One region of the Kluyvera sp. 142486 genome, then DNA from elsewhere that is predicted to be linked to it. Evidence: predicted binding sites of a transcription regulator. Region 1 holds the regulator's gene; each other region holds the start of a gene.
What was found. Region 1 encodes LexA, which represses DNA repair genes until DNA is damaged. Its sites were predicted from a motif close to TNCTGTATGTACATACAGNA; they were not measured.
Positions count from the first base shown of each region.

Region 1 (6,126 bases):
AGCAGGGCGGTACAGCACAGGTTCATGGCGTTCGCCGCGCCTGCATTGTTGATACGCACCATCAGCTCGGCCGCCATCTTGTTGACGGTCGGCGTCAGCCACGCAGGACGCACGGCTTCGATTGGGTCGATAGACTCGCGCCACTCCGGCACATGGTGGTTCAGGTAGGTCATCAGCGGCATCGGTTCGCCGAAGTTGACGTAGCCCTGGCCCAGATTGCGCAGCTTGCTCAAGCCGCGCAGCATCTGCGGCAGGCTCTCTTTCTCTTTGGTCGCCCCGCGCAGCTCTTTGGCGTAAGTACCCACTTCCATCACGTGTTCGTAGCCGATGTAAATCGGCACTAATGTGATAGGGCGGGAACCACCGCGCAGCATCGCCTGAATGGTCATCGACAGGGTACCGGTTTTCGGGTCCAGCAGACGGCCGGTACGGGAACGCCCGCCTTCCACAAAGTACTCCACGGAGTAACCGCGGCTGAACAGCTCGCCGAGGTATTCGCGGAACACGGTGGAATAGAGCTTGTTACCCTTAAAGGTACGGCGAATAAAGAACGCGCCCAGGCGGCGGAAAATCGGGCCTGCTGGCCAGAAGTTCAGGTTGATACCGGCAGCAATGTGCGGCGGCACCAGCCCCTGGTGATAGAGCACATAAGAGAGCAGCAGGTAGTCCATGTGGCTGCGGTGACACGGCACATAGACGATTTCATGCCCGTCGTGCGCCAGCTGGCGTACGCGCTCGGCGTTGTGAACGTTAATGCCCTGGTACAGACGGTTCCAGGTAAAGCTGAGGATACGGTCGGTCAGACGAATCATCTCGTAGGAGAAGTTCGCGGCGATCTCTTCCATCAGCGCAATGGCGTTCTGCTGGGCTTTCTCGTGGGAAATTTTCTTGCTGCGTGCTTCGTCTTCTACCGCTTTGGCAATCGCTTTTGACGCCAGCAGCTTCTTGAACAGGTCGTGACGAGCAGGCAGACGCGGGCCGACCGCCGCCAGGCGCTGACGAGCAAAGTGCATACGCGCGACGCGAGCCAGTTTCTGAGCGATAGTTTTATCGGTACCGTGTTCGTCCGCCATGCGGCGCAGGGAGACGGACGGCGAGAAGCGGACAAAGCTGTCGCGACCGAGCCAGGAGACGGCGAAGAACTTCTGGAAGCCGTTCAACATACGCAGCGGCGGGTTAACCTCGCCTTTCTCGCGACCCGGCGAGCGACCAAACATCACCGACACCGGCACCATTTGCACATCCAGTTCAGGATTGCTGCGGTGCAGATCGAGGTAGTCGTGGAACAGTTTGATCGACTCTTCTTTCGGCGTGTAGTAGGTGAACACGCGCGGGCCGCCGTGGATAAAGACGTAGCGCGGCAGCAGCGTACCGTCGATCTCAAGCGGTTCAAGCGGGTCGGGTAAATCGTGCGCCAGGCACTGAGCGCGCAGCGTCAGCAAGTCAGCCTTAGAGTTATAAGGCAGGACGTACATAATCGGGCGCGACGTATCAAGCCCCAATTCCTGGGCAGGTTGTGCCGGAATAGACTTGCTCTTTACCAGAACACTTAATGGTAAATTCAGTAATTTGTAGTAAATTCGTGGCCAGCCGGACATAAACGATGTAAAGCCTCTGGTTAATCATGCAAATGCGCGGCAAGAATATCAGAAAGTCGGTGAAATTTCTGTTCTACCGCCTCATAACAAGCATTGTCATTGACGTAAAAACGAAAAAGGTTCTTGAGATGGCCAATAATACCACTGGGATTACCCGAATCATCAAAGCTGCGGGCTATTCCTGGAAAGGATTCCGCGCGGCGTGGATCAATGAAGCGGCGTTCCGCCAGGAAGGCGTTGCCTCTGTTATCGCGATTATTATCGCCTGCTGGCTGGATGTCGATGCCATCACTCGTGTCCTGCTCATCGGGTCCGTCCTTTTGGTGATGATAGTGGAAATTCTCAATAGTGCACTGGAAGCGGTCGTTGACCGTATCGGCTCTGATTATCACGAGCTCTCCGGCCGGGCGAAAGACATGGGTTCTGCGGCGGTTCTGTTGTCTATTTTCGTGGCGGTGTTCACCTGGGCGACGCTGCTGTGGTCTCATTTTCACTAAAGTCGTGAAAACTGCCTGATTTCGTGAGTTTTATGGTTCCAAAATAGGCAGTAGCTGTATATACTCACAGCATAACTGTATATACACCCAGGGGGCGGAATGAAAGCGTTAACGACCAGGCAGCAAGAGGTGTTTGATCTCATTCGAGATCACATCAGCCAGACGGGCATGCCGCCAACGCGTGCGGAAATTGCTCAGCGCTTGGGGTTCCGTTCCCCGAACGCGGCTGAAGAGCACCTGAAAGCGCTGGCGCGTAAAGGCGTCCTTGAGATTGTCTCAGGCGCTTCTCGCGGCATCCGCCTGTTGGTAGAAGAAGAAGAGGGCCTGCCGCTGGTGGGCCGCGTCGCGGCGGGCGAACCGCTGTTGGCGCAGCAGCACATCGAAGGTCACTATCAGGTTGATCCGTCGTTGTTTAAACCGAGCGCCGACTTCCTGCTGCGCGTCAGCGGTATGTCGATGAAAGATATCGGTATTATGGATGGCGATCTGCTTGCCGTGCATAAAACCCAGGACGTGCGCAACGGCCAGGTCGTGGTCGCGCGTATCGACGAAGAAGTGACGGTAAAACGCCTGAAAAAACAGGGTAACGTCGTCGAACTGCTGCCGGAAAACAGCGAATTTAAACCTATCGTTGTCGATCTCCGTCAGCAAAACTTCTCCATCGAAGGGCTGGCCGTTGGCGTTATCCGCAACGGCGAGTGGCTGTAACTCTCCCCTGATTCTCATGGCTGCGATACTTCCGCTATCGCAGCCTTTTTTCGTTCTGGTCAAAACTCATGCCGCTACTTACTCACGCCGATAAGGCGCTGTGGCGCCTTGCGCTGCCAATGATCTTCTCCAACATCACCGTTCCGCTGCTGGGGCTGGTGGATACCGCCGTGATCGGCCATCTCGATAGTCCTGTTTATCTCGGCGGCGTCGCCATTGGTGCTACGGCAACCAGCTTCCTGTTTATGCTGCTGCTGTTCCTGCGGATGAGCACTACCGGGCTCACGGCGCAGGCGTTCGGCGCGAAAAATCCGCAGGCGCTGGCCCGTGCGCTGGTGCAACCGTTGATGCTGGCGCTAGGCGCCGGGCTACTGATCGTTCTTTTCAAAACGCCGCTGATAAATCTGGCGCTCTCTATCGTTGGCGGCAGCGGCGAGGTGCTGGAGCAGGCGCGACGCTTCCTTGCTATCCGCTGGCTTAGCGCGCCAGCCGCGCTGGCGAACCTGGTGCTGCTCGGCTGGCTGCTGGGCGTGCAGTACGCCCGTGCGCCGGTCGTACTGCTGGTGGTCGGCAACGTGCTGAATATCGTGCTCGACCTGTGGCTGGTGATGGGGCTACACATGAACGTGCAGGGCGCGGCGCTGGCAACGGCGATTGCTGAATACGCCACGCTGCTGGTGGGGCTGGGAATGGCGCGTAAGGTACTGGTGATGCGCGGGATCTCGTGGGCAATGCTGAAAACGGCCTGGCAGGGGGATTTTCGCCGCCTGCTGGCGCTTAACCGCGACATCATGCTGCGCTCGCTGCTGCTCCAGCTCTGCTTTGGCGCGGTAACCGTCTTCGGCGCCCGCCTGGGTAGCGAAGTGGTGGCGGTGAACGCCGTGCTGATGACCATGCTGACCTTCACCGCCTACGCGCTTGACGGCTTTGCCTATGCGGTGGAAGCCCATTCGGGGCAGGCCTACGGTGCGCGCGACGGCAGCAAGCTGCTGGAGGTCTGGCGGGCGGCATGCCGTCAGGCGGGCGTCGTGGCGCTGGCCTTTGCGCTAATTTACGCCCTCCTGGGCGAGCATATTGTGGCTCTGTTGACCTCGCTGCCTGAACTGCGGCAGCTTGCCGACAGCTATGTGCTCTGGCAGGCGGTGCTGCCGGTGATTGGCGTATGGTGCTATCTGCTGGACGGAATGTTTATTGGCGCCACCCGCGGCGCGGAGATGCGTAACAGCATGGCGGTGGCCGCCGCTGGGTTCGCGCTTACCATGCTGGCGCTACCGCTGCTCGGCAACCACGGGCTGTGGCTGGCGCTCGCCGTATTCCTTGCGCTGCGCGGGCTGTCGCTGGCCTTTATCTGGCGTCGCCACTGGAAAAACAACAGCTGGTTTGCCTGACCAAATGGTTAAAGATTCCGAATAATGAAATGACCTTAGAATGACTGACTACAATTAACCTCACGCTTAGCGAAAAAGATGTCTTTCCTGAAACATGCTTTTCGCTATTCACTCACTGACTAACGAGGATTCAATGATGAATAAAGACGAAGTCGGCGGTAACTGGAAACAGGTTAAAGGTAAAGTGAAAGAGCAATGGGGCAAACTGACCGATGATGATATGACGGTGATCGAAGGCAAACGCGATCAGCTGGTCGGTAAAATTCAGGAACGCTACGGCTACGCGAAAGATCAGGCCGAAAAAGAGGTGGATAGCTGGGATAAACGCCACAACCACCACTGGTAATAGCGTCCTCCTGCCCGTGCGTACAAGGAAGTACGCTCCCCCTGTTTAGCGCCTGCTAGCGGGATTTCTTCTTAATCTGAATGGTATGATCGTGATGACAGTGTTCGTGTGCGCTGCACGCTTCCACTTCCACACAGGCTGAGCACAGACCGTGCGCTTCAATCACGTTATGACGCAGAGCAAAGCCCATTTTGGCTGCCAGCGCGTGCATAATGTCTTCTACCCCTTCCGCACACTCTTCCTTCACCACGCCGCAGCGATCGCAGATAAACATCGCGGAGGTATGAGTTGGCTGATCGAACAGATGGCAGAGCACGTAGCTGTTAGCCGATTCCACCTTATGCACGAAGCCTTGTTCGAGCAAAAATTCCAGCGCGCGATAGACGGTAGGTGGTTTAGCCTGAGGTTCTTTAACGCGCAGCAGGTCTAGCAGGTCGTATGCGCTAATCGCCCCTTCCTGAAGACTCATCAGACGCAACACTTCCAGACGTTGCGGAGTCAGGCGCACGCCGCGTTGCGCACACAGCTTTTCAGCCTGCGCTAACAGTTCTTGCGTGGTGGTCTTATCCATTGGCGTCCTCGGGTTACGGGTGAAACAAACGTCTACTTTATCATGTTATGCCGGAAACGCCGAGTTTCCGCAGGTGTGCTATAGGTGTGTTATAGCAGGTGTACTTCACACTCAGGATGAAAAATGATGAAAAGACCCGATTGCATTCGCCATTGGCATGACGTTGAAGGACCCGATGACTCGACTTACCCCGACAGCAACGAGCTTTTTGCTATCGGCGCGCCGCTGGCCCGCGCGCTGGGGCTGCGGCATCTCGGTATTCACCACGAGCGTCTCCCACCCGGCCGTCGCACCTCATACCCGCATGCGGAGAGCGACGAAGAGGAGTTTATCTACGTGCTTGAGGGCTACCCGCAGGCGTGGATCAACGGCTATCTGTGGAAGCTGCAGCCGGGGGATAGCGTTGGCTTTCCTGCCGGAACCGGCGTTTGCCATACCTTTATCAACAACACCTCCGAAGAGGTACGGTTGTTGGTGGTGGGCGAGGCGAACAAAAAACACAACCGGATCTATTACCCTCTGAACGCCTCGTACGCCGTGACGCGCGAGGATCGCTGGGTCGATCACCCGCCGCAGTTCTTCGGCCCTCACGACGGAAAACCTGGGCGAAATTAGCATCGTCTTCTATAAAGATTAGGGTGCTTATTAAAAATAACGATAACCGCAGAAAATTTCAGTTAGGGGAACAGAGTGCTTTTTTCCCCACTATTCACAGCAACAGTTCGTCTCCATCTGGGTGATAACGGGTGGAGGGTTGTTTCATTACCGACAAAAAGACGAGCAAACTGTGAATAAAAAAGACAAATTTTCGCTAATGGGGGTCGCTGTCTCCTTTTTCGTGGCAGGACAGGCAGGGGCGGCAAATGGCTGGACGGAGGCGCGTAACGACGCGATGGGCGGCACGGGGGTGGCTTCTGCGAATTATGGCAGCGGCGTCCTCATCAACCCGGCGCTGCTGGCGAAGGCGAAGCCGGATGATGATGTCACGCTGATCGCGCCGACCATTGGTGCGCAGATT
Region 1 is NZ_JBKHUI010000013.1:48,704-54,829, forward strand. Features, by position in the region: gene plsB (glycerol-3-phosphate 1-O-acyltransferase PlsB) at 1-1,598, opposite strand, end outside; gene ACLGE8_RS15095 (diacylglycerol kinase) at 1,727-2,095, shown strand; gene lexA (transcriptional repressor LexA) at 2,195-2,803, shown strand; gene dinF (MATE family efflux transporter DinF) at 2,872-4,191, shown strand; gene ACLGE8_RS15110 (CsbD family protein) at 4,328-4,537, shown strand; gene zur (zinc uptake transcriptional repressor Zur) at 4,593-5,108, opposite strand; gene ACLGE8_RS15120 (cupin domain-containing protein) at 5,235-5,723, shown strand; gene ACLGE8_RS15125 (conjugal transfer protein TraF) at 5,896-6,126, shown strand, end outside.

Region 2 (6,126 bases), on a different contig from region 1:
CGGCCATATAAATAATAAACCCCATGGGGATTTAAAATGAATATGGCCATGCCCGTCCAACAACGTAGATTATGCGGTGTTACCAGCTATTGAAAAAATCGAACGGCCGTTATTTAGAATGCGGAAAAATGATGCTCAAGGCCTTTTGGATTGCCACCCCACAATCCCGATACCTGCTGTGAAACCGGATCCGGATAAATATCTTCCAGGTCGTTGATGAGCCCCTTAACAATCTCTTCGGCAGCAACATTAGCCGGTGTTTTGTCGATCGGTAAATCAGCAGACAGTCGGGTTTCTATCGGACCTGGATATATACCAACAACCTTAATATTCTTTGGCTTTAAAAGGCCCCTGGCAGCCTGTGTTGCTGAATGCATTGCTGCTTTAGACGCAGCATACCCGGCTGTGGATGCCATAGGAGCAAGTGCCAGTACGCTAAGCACGTTAGCAATCACACCTCTGCCGTTCTTCTCCATTCCAGGAATAACGGCCTGCATGACTCTCATGGTGCCAAAATAGTTAACATTCATGTCCGAAGCTAAATCATCCTGCGTAGCGGTTTCAATATTGTTAGAGAGCATTGCACCGGCATTATTCACCAGAATATCAATTGACCCAATTTCTGCCACTGCTGCGCTGACGTCTTCGGGTTTAGTAATATCAAGCTTGATGAAGGTAACCCTTTCGTCACCGAATTCTGGTAAATTACCCAGTTCCCGGGTGCCGGCATAAATTTTTCCTGCACCATTTCGGATGAGAGCATGAACCAGTTCTGCGCCTATACCGCGGTTGGCGCCTGTTACTAAAATTGTTTTACCCTGAATGTTCATATTATTACCCGTCTGCCAGTCATTCACTGTTAGTGAAGTATTGAGATTGTGATGCACTTATGTGCAGCGTTGTGTATCTGCTTTCTCTGAAAGCATTAATGCCGTTCTTTTTCCGTCAACCAGTAATTGATCTGATAACTCTTTATCGGAAATAATGCGCGCCAGCTGCAGCGTTCCGATCATTACAGCCCAGATGGCGCTGGCAACTCGCATGCGGGTTGCTGAGTCTGTCTCCTGAGGAAGGCAGTCTGAAATACGCTCAATTATCCGGGTTATCTTGTCTGACACCATGTCACGCGTGTCTGTTGGTCGATTCTTGAGTTCAGACGCGAGCGCCGCGATTACGCATCCAGATTCTGGCGAGTCCCGATGCCCCTCACTGAGATAGCGGTCCAGGATCAGCTGAATAGTGAGCTTTTCATTATTTTCCGGAGCGCCAAACGCTGCGCAAAATGTTTCATCTGCAGCGAGACAAACCGCTTCTTTGATCAGCTCTTCCTTCGACTTAAAGTGGCTGTAAAATCCTCCCACCGTAAGCTGAACATCAGCCATAAGGCCCGCTACACCTACCTTTTCGATACCTTCAGTACGAAACCTCTTTGAGGCAGATTCAACGATTTTTTTATGCGTTTCTTCTTTATGATCTTTGGAATATCTCATGCTACGTTCCTCATCCTGCATTATCTGAATAGTATTATGGCGATAATACTATTCAGGGCAAAGATTACGATCTATAACTTTATCCGGTAACCAGCAACAGCTTAAGACCGGACCGTCCTGAGCGCGGACGGATTCTGTTTATTGTATTTGGGCCACATCGCCCCCGAGCGCTCGATCACTACACTCATAAGAGCAGCTATCACCATAGATCCCATGACGATAACAAACAGTCCGGCCTGACCCACATTGAAGTACTCGACTGCAATCCATCCGCCACCGGCTGCGAGGATTAAACGAACGGTTCCGACCAGGAACATTTTCCACATATAACCGCTGCCCTGCGCAGCAAACCCGAGTGCAAACAAAATGCCGTTGGCTGCGTAGAAGGGAGCAACAATCTGCAGGTACAGTTCGCCAGTAACCAGAACGCTTTCATCATGCGTGAACAGGCCAAGCCAGACGCCAGGAAAAACTGCCACTAATAAGCCTACAACCTCGGTGAATACCACACTGACAGCAACACCGACCCAGGTAATACGTTTCGCTCTGTCTATCTGACGGGCACCTACGTTAATCCCGACCATCGTCACAATGGCCGTACCAATCCCGAACAGCACGGGGATCAGAACATAGTCGAGACGGGATGCTGTACCAAAACCCCCTATGGCATCGACACCAAACACGCCTACAGCCCCGGTAACCAGTAAAACCATTACATTGAGCTGGATAGTCCCCAGCGCAGCAAGCAGGCCTACATTGAGAATTTCACGGAAAAGAGGCCAGCGTAAACGTACCAACGTCATCCGGATACCGGCACGACCACTGGCCATGTAACGCAACATAGCTATTGCTGCAATCCAGTAAAAAATATTAATTGCCATACCTGCCCCCGCTAACCCAAAGCCCTTAATCGGCCCCAGGCCAAAGATCAGCAAAGGGGAAAGCGGGATCAGCACCAGGGCGCCAATCAGCGTGACGGCCGCAGGTACTTTCACATTGCCAATACCGCGTAAAACGGCAGAAAGAAGATTGACGATCCAGATCGGCACAGATGCAAAAAATACATAGACAGAATATTCATGTGCGGCACTGAGTGCCTCACCAGCCCCGCCCATAGCCGCATAAATATGTTCGCCCAGACCGATAAAGAAGGCTGTAAAAGCAAGACCAAAAACTATGGCTACCACAACCGAATGCAGGATGAGCGCATTAACATCGTCATGTTTCCCGGCACCCGTTGCGCGGGCTACAGCTGAGGCCACGCCGCCACCAATTCCACCGGCTGCCATCATGGTCATCAGCATCCATACCGGGAAAACAAGTGCGACGCCAATCAGCGCCGGTGTTCCTAAAAACGATACGTAATACGTTTCGGCTACGCTGACTAACGTTTGCGCAATCAGAACGAGGATCGTAGGAACAGCGAGCTGCATCATTGTGCTAAAGACTGGCCCGTTAAGAATCGCTTCCTGCCGGGCTAGTTTGGCCGCCTCGCGACTGTCAGGTTTCATTTAAATCTCCAGAGTGTTCGATCAGGCAGATAACCCAGGACTGGGTATAATTTGCACCAGCGGGCCTCTTTATATTATGATCATAATACTATGGGATTCAAAAAAGAAAGCTCTTTATGAAACGCCAGCGTTTCCTGGTGCTGAAATGATCTCTAAGTTACCGAAATTACATGGAAAAATATTTTCTTATCACTGAGTACAGTACTGGAGGTTATGGTTCATGAAGATTCTATTAGCAGCTTTTGCCTGCATATTTCTCACAACCGGCGTTAATGCAGCGCAATTTAATGAAGGGAAACAGTACATTTCTTTGAGCAAAACGGTACCTGATGCACCCGAAGTAATGGAGTTTTTTTCGTTCAACTGTCCGCATTGCTATCAGTTTGAACAGGTCATTCACGTCTCAGACAAAGTCGCTGAAAAACTACCGGCAAACGCGAAGATCGTTAAGTATCACGTCGAGTTTCTTCCGCCGTTAGGCAAAGAACTGACGCAGGCGTGGGCAGTAGCAATCGCGTTAGGCGTTGAAGACAAAATCACATCCCCTATGTTCGAGGCGGCACAAAAGAAACTCAGCATCAGGAATATTGATGATATCCGTAGCGTTTTTATTGATGCTGGTATCAAAGCAGAAGACTTTGATGGTGCGTGGAACAGCTTTGCTGTGAAAGCCTTAGTGGCTAAGCAGGAGAAAGCGGCTATGGATGTTGAACTCAGAGGGGTTCCGGCGATGTTCGTCAAAGGTAAATATCAGCTGAATCCGCAGGGGATGGACACAAGCTCGCTTGATATTTTTGTTCAGCAATACGCGGCGACGGTTAAGTATCTGATTGAAAATAAATAACGTCAACCTTTCAACAATGAAACCTGGCGGCAGCAATGACGCCAGGAATGATCTACACAAAAGTCCCTGGCAATAATTTGCCTGTCACCATTATCTCGACGTCTGCTTTTCGCTCACAGCAGACCTTCACTCATCTCGCCATAAGCAAACGACGCAGGTTTCCTACGTTGCCCGCGTCATACCAGAAGCGGGCTTTATTTCCCCGGTTCCACCCGAACATCCATCAGGATGTACTGCGCCGCTTTACGCGCATATTGATCAATCAAAGGAACCAGTCGAGTGAAATGTTCGCTGGCACAGTGCGCCTCTAGTGCTGCCCGGTCTGGCCACTCTTCAATGAAAATAAAATGCCCCGGATCTTTTTCGTCCCGGTATAAATCATAAGCAATACATAGAGGCTCTTTCTTCGTTGCCGCAATCAGCTCGCGGTAAAAAGGGAGCACGATGTCGATGCACTCGGGGTTGATAAAATCTTCGGCGATAACCTTTAGCATGCAAACTCCTTTATTAAAAATGGCACGAGCATTTTTACGCGTCAGGTATACACATTTTCCCTGCAACGCCGCCTCATAACTGATACACTGGATATAATCACAGTGCAAGGGGCAAATAATGGCCGTTGAAATAAAATTTGTTGTCGTAAGAAAAGGTGAAGAGAAAATGACATTTGCCAGTAAGAAAGAGGCTGACGCTTACGACAGGCTGCTCGACATGGCAGAAGCGTTCACCGACTTGCTGTTGCAAGGCGGAACGTCGATGGATGAAAAACAGGCTGAAGATCTTGGGCTGTATCTCGCTGAGCAGAAAGTGGCCGTGCAGCATATTCTGCGCACCAACAAACTCCCCGACCTCAATATTCCAGCTGAAACAGAGATGCCTGAGCCAGATACGTCTGGCAGTAAAAAAATCAAAGCCGTTAAAGCCGCTTAAATACCAGCATGTCGCATCGCTGATCCTGAAGCCGTAAGCAGAATACTGCTCACGGCTTTTTTTGAATATAGGACTCCGCACTCTCAAAGTGCAATTTCATCTGGCTAGTCTCGAAAAAGTTAACGGTCTACAGAACCTCAACAACCTCAAATTCCTCAGCGATCAGTTCCATATCCTCCGAGAAAAAACCTTCACGGGTAAAGAATCGCTGATGTTCCCTCTGCCAGTATTCAAGACTCAGATCGCCTTCCCCCTCCTTTCGTGCAAACTCGGCCGTCACATCGCAAAAACGCACGAGCCGCATTGAAACGAGTCGGGTCACGCATACTGGCGCATTCTGGCCATCAAGAATAATGTTGTAGCTCCCAATCGCGGGAGCAGATGCTTCCTGCTGGTAAGAAGATAACGATCCGCATGAGGCCGTTTTCATCCCTTGTTTGATAAGCGCGGCAAGCTCGTTGGCCAGTTCCGGGCTATCTCCCATTTGCCAGGCGTTGGCACCCGGATATCTCAGTATCAATTGATCAATCGCGCCCATTTAAAAAACCTGCTAAGTCGTTAGTTGTTAAGAAACTGCCCAGCAGCAATTTATCGAACATCTGTGGATAATAGCTACTGATTTAAGAGAGATAACGTCTGCGTTTGTAGACGCCGTGGAGGATGGGTTTTGATTGGAGGTGTGGGTCTTTGGCTATGTGCAGGCCCCCTCACCCTAGCCCTCTCCCCACGGGGAGAGGGAACGGTTGGGTGCGGTATATTAGTAACGGACACACACTGACTTCGTTTCACACCAGTCGTTCAACCAGTCCGGCCCAAAATCACGCCCGGTGCCCGACTGCTTCATACCGCCAAACGGCAGGTTGGCGTCAATCAGCGTGTGGCTGTTGACCCATACCGTACCGGCCTGCAGGCGATCGGTGTAGTCCAGCGCTTGCGTCAGGTCACGGGTCCAGACGCTGGCGGTCAGGCCAAAGTCGCTGTCGTTGGCAAGGCGCAGCGCCTCTTCACCGTCGGCAACGCGCACCAGGTTTACCACCGGGCCAAACACCTCTTCGCGGGTTAAGCGCAGGTTAGCTTCCGGGTTGATAACCAGGGTTGGCGGAATGTAGAAGCCCTGCGCGTCCGGGCCAACGTTACCGGTAATCAGCTCGGCATTTTGTTTGCGGGCGTCATCAAGATAGGCCGCCACTTTGGCGCAGTGCGCCTGGGAAACCACCGGGTTAATCTGGGTGGTCTCCAGCATGCCCGGCCCCACCTGCAGCGACTTCACCGCCTGCTCGAAGCCGCTGACCAGCGTGTCGAACAGCGGCGCTTCAATATAGATACGCGAACTGGCGGCACACACCTGCCC
Region 2 is NZ_JBKHUI010000001.1:200,348-206,473, forward strand. Features, by position in the region: gene ACLGE8_RS01005 (SDR family oxidoreductase) at 114-830, opposite strand; gene ACLGE8_RS01010 (TetR/AcrR family transcriptional regulator) at 888-1,490, opposite strand; gene ACLGE8_RS01015 (MATE family efflux transporter) at 1,592-3,001, opposite strand; gene dsbA (thiol:disulfide interchange protein DsbA) at 3,222-3,845, shown strand; gene ACLGE8_RS01025 (putative quinol monooxygenase) at 4,040-4,339, opposite strand; gene ACLGE8_RS01030 (YebG family protein) at 4,458-4,775, shown strand; gene ACLGE8_RS01035 (ASCH domain-containing protein) at 4,903-5,313, opposite strand; gene ACLGE8_RS01040 (aldehyde dehydrogenase family protein) at 5,533-6,126, opposite strand, start outside.
Region 2: ACLGE8_RS01030 (YebG family protein) is a predicted target of LexA. The motif match lies at 4,425-4,444, and genes of this name have one in related genera.

Region 3 (6,126 bases), on a different contig from region 1:
CAGGCGGGTTTCGACGCTCAGGTCGATAGGGCTGTGCAGCAGCGAGCAGGAAGAGGCGACCCAGAGGTCACGCTGACCAACCAGCGCTTTAATTTGCGAATATTTTTCGGTGAGATCAGCGCGCCAGACGTTGCGACCATTAATCAGGCCAGCGGAGAGCAGCCAGTCCGCCGGCAGACGCTGATGCAGTACTTCAACATCATCTTTACCATGCACCAGATCAACGTGCAGCCCCTGCACCGGCAGCGCGGCGATGATGTCCAGATTCGGCGTCACGCCCTCGAAATAGGTGGTGAGCAACAGCTTCACATGCCCCTGCAGCGCATCGTAGGCCGGTTTAAACGCATTCAGCCACGCCTGCGGCAGTTCGAGAACCAGCGCAGGCTCATCAATCTGTACCCACTCAATACCGCGTTTCGCCAGCTCGGCCAGCACCTGCTGATACACCGGCAGAATGTCGTTCAGCAGGGTCAGGCGGTCAAACTGCTCACCCTTCACTTTGCCCAACCACAGATAGGTGACCGGCCCCAGCAGGACAGGCTTAACGTTGTGGCCAAGCGCCAGCGCTTCGTCGACTTCATCCAGCAATTGGGTCCAGGTCAGCTTGAACTGCTGGCCTTTGGTGAACTCGGGCACCATGTAGTGATAGTTGGTGTTAAACCATTTGGTCATTTCTGCCGCCGCCGCAGGTTCACCGGTCGGTGCGCGGCCACGGCCAATACGGAATAGAGTGTCGATATCGACGGAACCATCTTTATTCTGATGGCGAGCCGGTACGTTGCCCAGCAGCAGGCTGGTGGTCAGCACGTGATCGTACCAGGCGAAGTCGCCCACCGGCAGCAGGTCGATACCTGCCTGCTTTTGCTGATCCCAATGACGGGCGCGCAGTTCACGGCCAACGGCCAGCAACTCTTCACGGGAAGCGTTACCCGCCCAATAGCTCTCTTGCGCTTTTTTCAGCTCGCGACGCAGGCCAACGCGAGGGAAACCGAGGGTGTGGTTTTGGATAGTCATCATATGCCTCTCATGGATTTTTTAGTATTTAGCCGTCCAGATGTTTACACATCCATAATCGACAGGTACTGTATATTCCTCAAGCGCAAATTACTCATGCCGAAGTGAAGGACTTTCATGATCGAAATTAAACATCTGAAAACGCTCCAGGCGTTGCGGAACAGTGGTTCTCTGGCGGCGGCCGCGGCGACGCTGCACCAGACCCAATCCGCCCTGTCTCACCAGTTCAGCGATCTGGAACAGCGCCTTGGCTTCCGGCTATTCGTACGTAAAAGCCAGCCGCTGCGCTTTACCCCGCAGGGGGAGATTTTGCTGCAGCTGGCAAACCAGGTGCTGCCGCAAATCACTCAGGCACTGCAGGCCTGTCATGAACCACAGCAGGCCACCCTGCGTATCGCCATCGAATGCCATAGCTGTATTCAGTGGCTGACGCCCGCGCTGGAGAATTTCCGCAAGCAATGGCCGCAGGTTGAGATGGACTTTAAGTCCGGCGTCACCTTCGACCCACAGCCTGCGCTGCAGCAGAGCGAGCTGGATCTGGTACTCACCTCGGACATCCTGCCGCGCAGCGGCCTGCACTATTCACCGATGTTTGATTTTGAAGTGCGCCTGGTACTGTCACCGGATCACCCGCTGGCGGCCAAAGCGCGCATCACGCCAGAAGATTTGGCGGCAGAAACGCTGTTGATTTACCCGGTACAGCGCCAGCGCCTTGATGTCTGGCGCCATTTCCTGCTGCCTGCTGGCGTGAGCCCACAGTTGAAAAGCGTCGATAACACGCTGCTGCTGGTGCAGATGGTTGCCGCGCGGATGGGCATTGCCGCCCTGCCGCACTGGGTAGTGGAGAGTTTTGAGCGCCAGGGTCTGATTGTGACCAAAACCCTGGGCGAAGGACTGTGGAGCCGGCTGTACGCCGCCGTGCGCGATGGCGAGCAGCGTCAGCCGGTGATGGATGCGTTTATTCGCTCAGCGCGGAATCACGCTTGCGATCATCTGCCGTTCGTGAAGAACGCGGAGCGACCCAATGGCGATGCACCCACAGTGAGGCCAGTATCACCGCAGCCCCTGTAAGGAAGCTCGGCCAGTGGGGCTGTTGATGCCAGATTGCCAGGTTCACCAGCAGCCCGGCGGGCACATGCATATTGTTCATAATCCCTAAGGTGCCCGCATCCACCTGCGTGGCGCCGTAGTTCCACATAAAGTAACCAATCCCTGAAGCCACGACGCCAAGAAATACCAGAATCCCCCACTGCGGCAGAGTCTGCGGCATTTTCTGCGCATTGCCGAGCAGCATCCAGGCCACCGTCGCCACCAGAAACGCGCCAAGGTAGAACCAGGCAAAGGCGTTATGCTGCGGCATTGGTCGGGTCTCCATCAGGCGTTTATAGCCCACCATACCGATGGCAAAGACGATGTTGGAGAGCTGCACCAGGATAAGCCCAGTCCAGAAATGGTTGGTGATATGGTCATAGCGAATAATCCCCGCGCCAATCACCGCCAGCAGCGCGCTAAACGCATAGCTCCAACGCAGGCGGCGCCCGCTCATCAGGTCGTAAATCAGCGTGATGTAGAGCGGCGTGAGGACGGTAAACAGCAGCAGCTCGGAGACGGTCAGGTAAAGATAGGCATGGAAGCTCAGCATATACATGATGCCAAGCTGCATTGCGCCCACCAGCATGTACAGGCCAACGGTTTTCAGACTGTGCCCGCGGGTGCGAAGAAACGGCAGGAAGACCAGCGCCGCCAGGCCCACGCGCACCAGCACCGCAAAGTAACTGTCGACGTGTCCGGCAAGGTACTCGCCGTAAAAGCTAAAGGAGAAAGCCCACAGGATGGTGGTAATAATCAGCAGCGCCACAATGAATGTCTCATAAGAAGATGAGCATTCATTGTAGCGGAGTTGATGGTTGACAACTGACCACTAAATAGCCAGTTATTGATAATTAACGCAGGTACATGTCGCGTAGGAAGTGCGGTACCGCGTCATCGGCGTTCGAGCCGATCACTTCAAGCTCCGGATGCAGATCTTTCAGACGCTGGTGCGCACCTGCCATGATGCAGCCTTTACCTGCCATCGACAGCATTTCAGCGTCATTCATCCCATCACCAAACGCGATGCAATCTTTAAGGGTATAGCCCATCGCTTTCGCCACCGCTTCCAGCGCATGACCTTTCGACACGCCGCCCGCCATCACTTCCAGGCAGGTGAGCGTGGAGAAGCTGACGTTGACGCGATCGCCCCAGCGCGCGTTAATCGCCTGTTCCAAAGGCAGCAGCGTTTCGTGGTCGTTGCAGGTGAAGAACACCTTGCTGACTCCCTCCGGCTCTAGCATACCCGGCTCATACAGGGTGTAGTTAAAGACGGCTTCCTTGAAGAAACGCATCTCTTCCGGGCGGTGGCGGTTCATAAACCATTCGTCTTCACGGTAAACGTTGGTGACGATATCCGGGTTGTCATTCACTACGCCGAAGAGATCGGCGGCGATATCGCGATCGAGGTTATGGGCGAAAACCTGTTTCCCATCGGCATCGTGCACACGCGCGCCGTTGGAGGTGATCATGTAGGATTTGATCCCCAGATTATCGCGAATCTGACCTACGTCGATGTAATGACGGCCGGTAGCAAAGACGAAGTTCAGGCCGCGCTCGGTGAGCAGCTTCAGCGTCTCTTTCGCGTACGGCGTTAAGTGGTGGTCGGGGGAGAGTAAGGTGCCATCTAAGTCAGACGCAACAACCTGGTACATATTCGAATTTAACCTCTAAACAGTGCGCCGCTGGCGCCGAATTAACAATGTCGATGGAAAAAATCGACGATGGCAGTGAGTGCGACTGAGCGCATAGCGTCCTTTTCAAAAAGGATCTCATGATAGGCGCCCTGTATGACAAGCGGCTTACCGCCATCACAAGGATGGCCCGCTTCGGCGCGGATTTCGCAATAACGATCGTGCATGCGATTATCAACGACGCGTTCTTCCTCTGCCTGAATCAGCAGAACAGGGAACGTCTCTTTTGCGGCACCGGCGAGGATTTGCTCCCCAGCCAGGATACCTTCTCTGACCCAGTGATACGTGGGGCCTCCCACGCGCAACCGGGGCTCATCGGCATAAAAACGGACGTTACGCCGATAGCGCTCGCGGCTATGGGTCAATACATTAATGCCAAACGGCAGCGCGTGCCATCGGCCCGTACCCATTGCATACCCTTCCCGAAGACGCTGATGGCCCTCAGCCCAGTCGAGAAGCGGTCTTACCACCCATTCCGGCAGGCGCATAATAATACCGAACATCGGCGCGCAAAGCGCGATGGCATCACAGCCTTGCGGATTACGCTGCAAAAACTGCGTGGCGATGGCCCCCCCCATCGAGTGAGCGAGAATAAATCGCTGCCGCCAGTGTCCCGGCAGTACCTGCTGTTGCCAGAAGGCCGTGAGATCGTCAACGTAGTCGCTAAATTTCGCTACGTGACCGCGATGGGTGTCAGACAACATGCGCCCGGAGCGCCCCTGACCGCGATGGTCGATAATCAGCACATCAAAGCCGCTATGGAACAGGTCGTACGCCAACTCGGCATACTTCACGTAGCTCTCAATTCGCCCAGGGCAGACCACGATCACGCTGTCGTGCGCGGGTGAACTGAACCGAACAAACCGTACTGGAATGCCGTCAACGCCAATAAACTCCGCTTCCTTCCGCCCTCGCCAGAAATCCATCAGCGGGCCGGTCGTAAAGGCAGCAAACGCGTTTTCTCTCGTATTCCAATCCTTTTGCTGTTGAAACATCGGGCTTCCACCCCTGCTAACCGCTGAAAATCATTTTTTTGTGACACCTGACACAACGTCAGGACAATAGCGTATTGTGGCACAAAAACAGATATCCAGGGAGATTCTCATGACCTTCGAATGGTGGTTCGCCTACCTGCTCACATCCATAATTCTTAGCCTGTCGCCGGGCTCAGGGGCGATCAATACCATGACCACCTCCATTAACCACAGCTATCGCGGCGCAGCGGCATCGATTGCCGGGCTGCAAACCGGCCTGGCGATTCACATTGTGCTGGTTGGCATAGGTCTCGGGACACTCTTCTCGCGCTCCCTGCTGGCCTTTGAGGTGCTGAAATGGGCGGGTGCGGCGTACCTTATTTGGCTCGGCATTCAGCAATGGCGCGCTGCAGGCTCCATCGACCTGAAAACGCTGGCGAAAACGCAAAGCCGCGGCAAACTGTTCCAGCGGGCGGTGTTCGTCAACCTGACCAACCCGAAAAGCATCGTGTTCCTGGCCGCCCTGTTCCCACAGTTTATCGTGCCGCATCAGCCGCAGGTCGCGCAGTATCTGGTTCTTGGCGTGACGACCATCGTCGTTGATATCATCGTAATGATTGGCTATGCCACGCTGGCACAGCGGATCTCAGCGTGGATTAAAGGGCCGAAGCAGATGAAGGCGCTGAATAAGGTGTTTGGTTCGCTGTTTATGCTGGTAGGTGCGCTGCTGGCGTCGGCACGCCATGCCTGAACGCGACGCGCAATATTTTGCTGCGGGGTTTGCTCGTCGACAAAATTGCGCGAGCCGCCACGCATCCCTGACAGAAGCCTGAAATCACCGCTATCGCCGCAGATCGCCCCGGTGCCTGAATGCCGCCAGACTTTTCATTCACGGATGATGCACGATGGCGGAGACAGCCACACCGCATGACGCGGTATTTAAAACCTTTCTCTCCTGCGCCGATACGGCGCGGGATTTTATTAGCCTCCGTCTCCCCACTCAGTTTCTCCAACTCTGCAAACTGGAGACGATACGGCTGGAATCGAGGAGTTTTATCGAAGACGATCTGCGTCCCTACTATAGCGCTAAGTTGGCTGGATGCGTTCAGCGATCCCGTTGCCTCGCGTCAGCTCTACACCTCGTCTTTCCCGCTGGTTGATATTACGGTCATTCCTGACGAGGAGGTTATGCAACACCGCAGTATGGCGGCGCTGACCCTGGTGCAGAAGCATATTCGCCAAAGGGATATCGCGTTGCTACAAGACAAGCTAGCCAGTTTGTTCATTCTGGGACACATGAACGGACAACAAATAACCATGCTGGTAAACTATTTGATACAAGCAGGACAAGCCCA
Region 3 is NZ_JBKHUI010000019.1:21,856-27,981, forward strand. Features, by position in the region: gene metE (5-methyltetrahydropteroyltriglutamate--homocysteine S-methyltransferase) at 1-1,014, opposite strand, end outside; gene metR (HTH-type transcriptional regulator MetR) at 1,132-2,085, shown strand; gene ACLGE8_RS18775 (carboxylate/amino acid/amine transporter) at 1,973-2,872, opposite strand; gene yigL (sugar/pyridoxal phosphate phosphatase YigL) at 2,958-3,758, opposite strand; gene pldB (lysophospholipase L2) at 3,800-4,792, opposite strand; gene rhtB (homoserine/homoserine lactone efflux protein) at 4,902-5,522, shown strand; partial or broken gene ACLGE8_RS18795 (Rpn family recombination-promoting nuclease/putative transposase) at 5,677-6,126, shown strand, end outside.
Region 3: metR (HTH-type transcriptional regulator MetR) is a predicted target of LexA. The motif match lies at 1,081-1,100, and genes of this name have one in related genera.

Region 4 (6,126 bases), on a different contig from region 1:
GGCGCCGCTGTATGAATTGGCGCTAGCGAATGGGCAGCTAATGGCAACGCTCAACCAGACTAAGGCTTCTTTATTAACGCGTCTGCGTGGTGACCGCGGGCAGCGCAGCACTCGTCGAACGCTGCACTACTATTTTGTTGCTCAGGATATTCATGAGCGCGCCAGTTCATCGCATATCCAGTATCAGGCACTGCGCGATACGTTCCGCTATAGCGACGTGATGTTCCGCTTCCAACGACTGCTCTCCATGCAGTCGATGGCTTGTCAGGATCTGGCGAAAGCCATTTTGCTGCGCACGCCCTACCAGCACGATGCCCGGTTTGAGCGCGCATTTTCCCATCTGGATGCCGCATTAGACCGCGTTCGCGCCAGCGGCACCGCGCCGGAACAGATGAAAGCGCTCGGTTTTTTACTCAACAACCTGCGCGCCATTGATGCGCAGTTGGCGACCATCGAGTCAGAACAACTGCAGTCGCAGGCGAAAAGCGAGACGGAAACTCTGTTGGCGGACGATAGCCTGCACGGTTTTGCCGACATTCGCTCACGCCTGAGCCGCAATATGTCGCCGGAGTCGGCGCTTTTTCGTCACGCGGTGCGTATGTCGCTGGTGCTGTGCGCAGGCTATGCGTTTATTCAGTTCACCGGTTTAGAGCATGGCTACTGGATCTTGCTCACCAGCCTGTTTGTCTGTCAGCCCAACTATAACGCCACCCGTCACCGCCTGGCGCTGCGTATTATCGGTACGTTAGTCGGCGTGGCGCTTGGGCTGCCGATTCTATGGCTGGTACCTTCGCTTGAGGGCCAATTGGCGCTGATTGTGGTCACCGGCGTTCTGTTCTTTGCGTTTCGCAACGTTCAGTATGCCCACGCCACGATGTTTATCACGTTATTGGTACTGCTGTGTTTTAATCTGCTCGGTGAGGGCTTTGAAGTGGCGCTGCCGCGCGTGGTGGATACGTTGATTGGCTGCGGTATAGCATGGGTCGCCGTCAGCTTTATCTGGCCTGACTGGAAGTTCCGCAACCTTCCTCGCGTGCTGGAGCGCGCCGTGGATGCCAACTGCCGCTATCTGGATGCGATTCTTGAACAATACCACCAGGGGCGCGATAACCGGCTAGCCTATCGAATCGCGCGACGAGATGCCCATAATCGCGATGCCGAGTTAGCTTCCGTGGTCTCTAATATGTCGAGCGAACCGAGAGTGACAGCCGAAATGCGGGAAACGGCGTTTCGTTTACTGTGCCTGAACCATACCCTCACCAGCTATATTTCCGCCCTGGGAGCCCACAGGGAGAAGCTGGCTACGGCGGAAATACTGGCTCTTCTGGACGATGCGGTATGCTACGTCGACGATGCCCTGCATCACCAGCCTTCCGATGAGGAACGGGTGCAGCAGGCATTAAGCGACTTAGCAGCGCGAATCCAACATCTCGATCCTCGCCCAGACAGCAAAGAGCCATTAGTGTTGCAACAAATCGGCCTGATGATTTCGTTGTTACCTGAAATCTGCCGCCTGCAAAAGCAGGTTATGGCATAAGATCAGTTGAATGGGCATTGGCTAATGCCCATTCCAGCAACTCCTGGCGCCGCTGCGCCGGGAGCGTGGCGGCATGAACGCCAACAATCGCCCCTTCCAATGAAAACAGCACATTAATACTGATCTGTTTGCGAATGCGACGAAGCGCTAACCACGTCTCTTCCGCACCTATCTGCTGTAGCATTCGAACATCCTTAATGCCCGCTTCACTCAGCAACAGCTCCATATGAAAAGAGAGATTGGGAAGATCTTTTATCCTCTGCGGCCCCTTCCGGATTTTCTCACGTCGAGCGTCAGCCAGCGAGAACTGCCCAAGCTGTAATAACGTCGGCTGATCGGCCCAAAGCATACTGTCGACGTGGAAATATTTTAACTGCTGTGAACATCCTCTTTTGCGTAACGTTAATAATGTAGGCGAATGCTTGGCCTGGTATTGCGCGCTCTCCTCACACATTCTCAGGTACAGTTCCCCTTCAGAAACCATTGCAAACACCGCATTGTTGACGGCAAGGGTGTAGCCGCCGAACAGCGCCCGTGACTTGATTTTGCCCAACAGCGAAAAGTATTCCTGGGACTGATAAATCCGTTTATACGATATTTTCTTCATGATTAATCCTTAATAATCATGGACATGGAAGCATTAAATTAATTAATGGAAGACATAATAAGCAACATAGGCGCGTTCTTTCGGCGCGGCAAGGTGAATTTGCCATCGGAGGCATTTAGAGTGCATTTTTGCGAGTTGCTTTCAGAAAATGAGGTTGATCTTTAATCTTCGGGGTAGTACTGTATATTCATACAGTAACCCACAGGGCTGGATTAACTATGTATACTTCTGGTGTTGTAAATCGTTCTTCTGCCGCGGCAACCACTACCGCTTCCCATACTTTTACCTCTGTAAAAGCGCCGTCTGCGGCTTTAATCAGCGAAGTTCTTTATCGGGAAGATCAGCCAATGATGGCGCAGCTATTACTCTTACCATTGCTGCAGCAGCTTGGTCAGCAGTCCCGCTGGCAGCTTTGGCTAACGCCGCAACAAAAGTTAAGCCGCGAGTGGGTACAGTCATCCGGTCTACCGCTCACGAAAGTCATGCAACTGCGCCAGATGTCCTCATACGACATGCTTGATTCTATGGTTCGGGCATCCCGGACTGGAAATTATAGCGTGGTTATCGGCTGGCTGACGGATGAATTATCAGCAGAAGAACATGCTCGATTACAGCATGCTGCGGAAGAAGGGAACGCGATGGTGCTCATTATGCGACCAGTTCAGTCTTCCTCTCACTCAACAGGACAATTTAATGGGCTAAAAATTCACTCAAATTTGTATCATTGAGTGAAATTAGGATTATTCCTGGGATTTTTTTTGCAGTTTTTTTATCTTCGCGATTTTACGGATGATTTTAGACAGAACGCTTGTCTGGTGCGGTTCGCGGTATTTTATATCGATTAATTTTTCGACACATTTGTTAAATATTGCATATACAACTCTTTTTTTTTCATAAGCCTGACGGAGTTCACACTTGTAAGTTTCGAACGACGTTGTAGACTTTACATCGCCAGGGGTGCTCAAGCTTAACCGCAGTTATCTGCTGAGTATTTTATTAAGCCACGCCCCCGGTGGAAGGATTTAACCGTGAGTCTATTTAGAACTTCATGGCAAATTTTGGATGATAACGAGGCGCAAAAAATGAAAAAGACAGCTATCGCGATTGCAGTGGCACTGGCAGGCTTCGCTTCCGTAGCGCAGGCCGCTCCGCAAGACAACACCTGGTACGCGGGCGGTAAACTGGGTTGGTCCCAGTTCCATGACACCGGCTGGTACAACAGCTCCCTGAACAACAACGGTTCTACCCATGAAAGTCAGCTGGGCGCAGGCGCGTTCGGTGGCTATCAGGTTAACCCGTACGTTGGCTTCGAAATGGGCTACGACTGGCTGGGCCGTATGAAATACACCGGCAGCGAAAACAATGGCGCACTGAAAGCTCAGGGCGTACAGCTGACCGCTAAACTGGGCTACCCAGTAACCGACGACCTGGACATCTATACCCGTCTGGGTGGCATGGTATGGCGTGCTGATTCCAGCAACAAACTCGGTGGTGACAACCACGACACCGGCGTTTCCCCAGTATTCGCTGGCGGCGTTGAGTGGGCTGTTACTCGTGACATCGCTACCCGTCTGGAATACCAGTGGGTTAACAACATCGGCGACGCAAACAGCGTTGGCGTACGTCCTGACAACGGCATGCTGAGCGTAGGCGTTTCCTACCGCTTCGGCCAGCAGGATGCAGCAGCTCCAGTAATCGCTCCAGCTCCGGCTCCAGCTCCAGAAGTACAGACCAAACACTTCACCCTGAAGTCTGACGTTCTGTTCAACTTCAACAAAGCAACTCTGAAACCAGAAGGTAAGCAGGCTCTGGATCAGATGTACTCCCAGCTGAGCAACCTGGATCCTAAAGAAGGTTCCGTAGTGGTTCTGGGCTTCACCGACCGTATCGGTTCTGACGCTTACAACCAGGGTCTGTCCGAAAAACGTGCACAGTCCGTTGTTGATTACCTGGTATCTAAAGGTATCCCAGCTGACAAAATCTCTGCACGTGGCATGGGCAAATCTAACCCAGTTACTGGCAACACCTGTGACGGCGTGAAAGCTAAAGCTGCGCTGATCGACTGCCTGGCACCAGATCGTCGCGTAGAGATCGAAGTTAAAGGTAGCAAAGACGTTGTAACTCAGCCTCAGGCTTAAGTTCTCGTCTAATAAAAAACCCCGCTCTGCGGGGTTTTTTTTGGTCTGAATCTGTCGCAACCGGCGTTAAAGCAGCGGTATCGCCTACTTCTCTTTGCCCAGCATCGCCTCCAGATCCTGTTTCAGGCTGGACATCTTTGTCGCATACTTCTCTTTATTCTCGGCATCTTCAATAAGCTGAACAACCGTTTCAGACAAGGTTTTACCCCGGCGCTGTGCAAGCCCTGCTAAACGCTGCCAGACAACGAATTCCAGATCGATAGATTTCTTACGGGTGTGCTGGTGCTCGGCGTTAAAATGACGTTTACGGCGTGCGCGAATCGTCTGCTTCATACGGTTCACCAGCTGCGGGTTCATGTGCTGAGCAATCCAGCCATTCACCAGAACCGGTTCATTTTCCAGTTTCAGCAAAACATCGACAGCCTCTTGCGCGGCGCTGGCTTCAATGTAACGGGTAATGGACTCACCTTCCCGGTGCTTTTTCACCAGATATTTCCACTTCCAGCCGCTTTCAAGATTTTCCAGTTGTTGATATTTCATTGCGATCTCAGTGTGACCGTGTAACTCTTTTCAGGATAACAGTTTTTCCTCAATGTGCTGAGAAGAAATCTGCAACTGTGATACGGATAAGGCTGACGCCCAAAGATACTTCCCTATTCTCCGTGAGCTTCCCAACGGCATCAGGTATAATCACGCACTTTACATCTGACTAAAAATAGCGACATTGACTATAAATACTCTTTCCCGGCGCTTTCTCGCCCCCGCGACTGAAGCATACCAGGCGCTATTTGCCCAGCCTGATTTAGCCTCAGAAAACGACGCATTATTCAGCGAACTCCAGGCTCGTTTACACTACGCGCTGGAGCAGTTTCTGCATCCACAGGGGATCTCCCCGTTCTTGCTGGTCAAAGCACCAGAAGAAAAAGAGTACCTGCAGCTGCTCTCGCAAACGGCCCTCTCACTGCGCAATAGCGATGAATCCGCTCTGACGGGCGTTGATTATCAGGCTATCGGTGGCAAAGTCACCGTACAGCCTGCCCGTAGCGCAGATGACAACTTCGCAAGCCGCTGCCCCATCATTTTTGCTGACTGGGTCGAAGCAGAACAACTTTTTGGCTGTGTTCGTCAGTTTAATGGCGAAATCAGCCTGCAGCCTGGTCTGGTTCATCAGGCCAACGGCGGCATTCTGATCCTCTCTTTGCGCACGCTAATGTCGCAGCCCATTCTGTGGATGCGCTTAAAAAACATCGTCACTCAACAGCGCTTCGACTGGCTGACCTTTGACGATGCGCGCCCGCTACCGGTGAGCATCCCTTCTATGCCGTTAACGCTTAAGGTCATGCTTGTCGGTGAGCGTGAATCGCTGGCGGATTTCCAGGAGATGGAGCCTGAACTGGCTGAATCCTCGCTGTACAGCGAGTTTGAAGATAGCCTGCAACTGACGGACGAAGAAGCACTCAGACAATGGTGTCAGTGGGTCTCCGGGGTGGCACGTGAGAAATCGCTGCCAGGGCTTGCAGCCGACGCCTGGCCGCTTCTGATGCAGGAAGGCGCCCGTTACACCGGCGACCAGGAAGTGATGCCACTCTGCCCGCAGTGGATTAGCCGTCAGCTACGTGAAGCCTCACCGTTTACCACCAACAGTACTATCAATGCCGAACAGCTGAAAACGATGCTGGTACAGCGCCAGTGGCGTGAAGGGTTCCTGGCAGAGCGTATGCAGGACGAAATTCTACTGGAACAGATCCTGATTGAAACCGAAGGCGAATGCATCGGTCAGATCAACGCCCTGTCAGTCATTGATTTCCCTGGTCACCCTCGCCCATTCGGTGAGCCCTCACGCA
Region 4 is NZ_JBKHUI010000025.1:22,056-28,181, reverse strand. Features, by position in the region: gene yccS (YccS family putative transporter) at 1-1,537, shown strand, start outside; gene ACLGE8_RS21190 (TfoX/Sxy family DNA transformation protein) at 1,527-2,144, opposite strand; gene sulA (SOS-induced cell division inhibitor SulA) at 2,363-2,872, shown strand; gene ompA (porin OmpA) at 3,227-4,282, shown strand; gene matP (macrodomain Ter protein MatP) at 4,367-4,822, opposite strand; gene ACLGE8_RS21170 (AAA family ATPase) at 5,007-6,126, shown strand, end outside.
Region 4: sulA (SOS-induced cell division inhibitor SulA) is a predicted target of LexA. The motif match lies at 2,322-2,341, and genes of this name have one in related genera.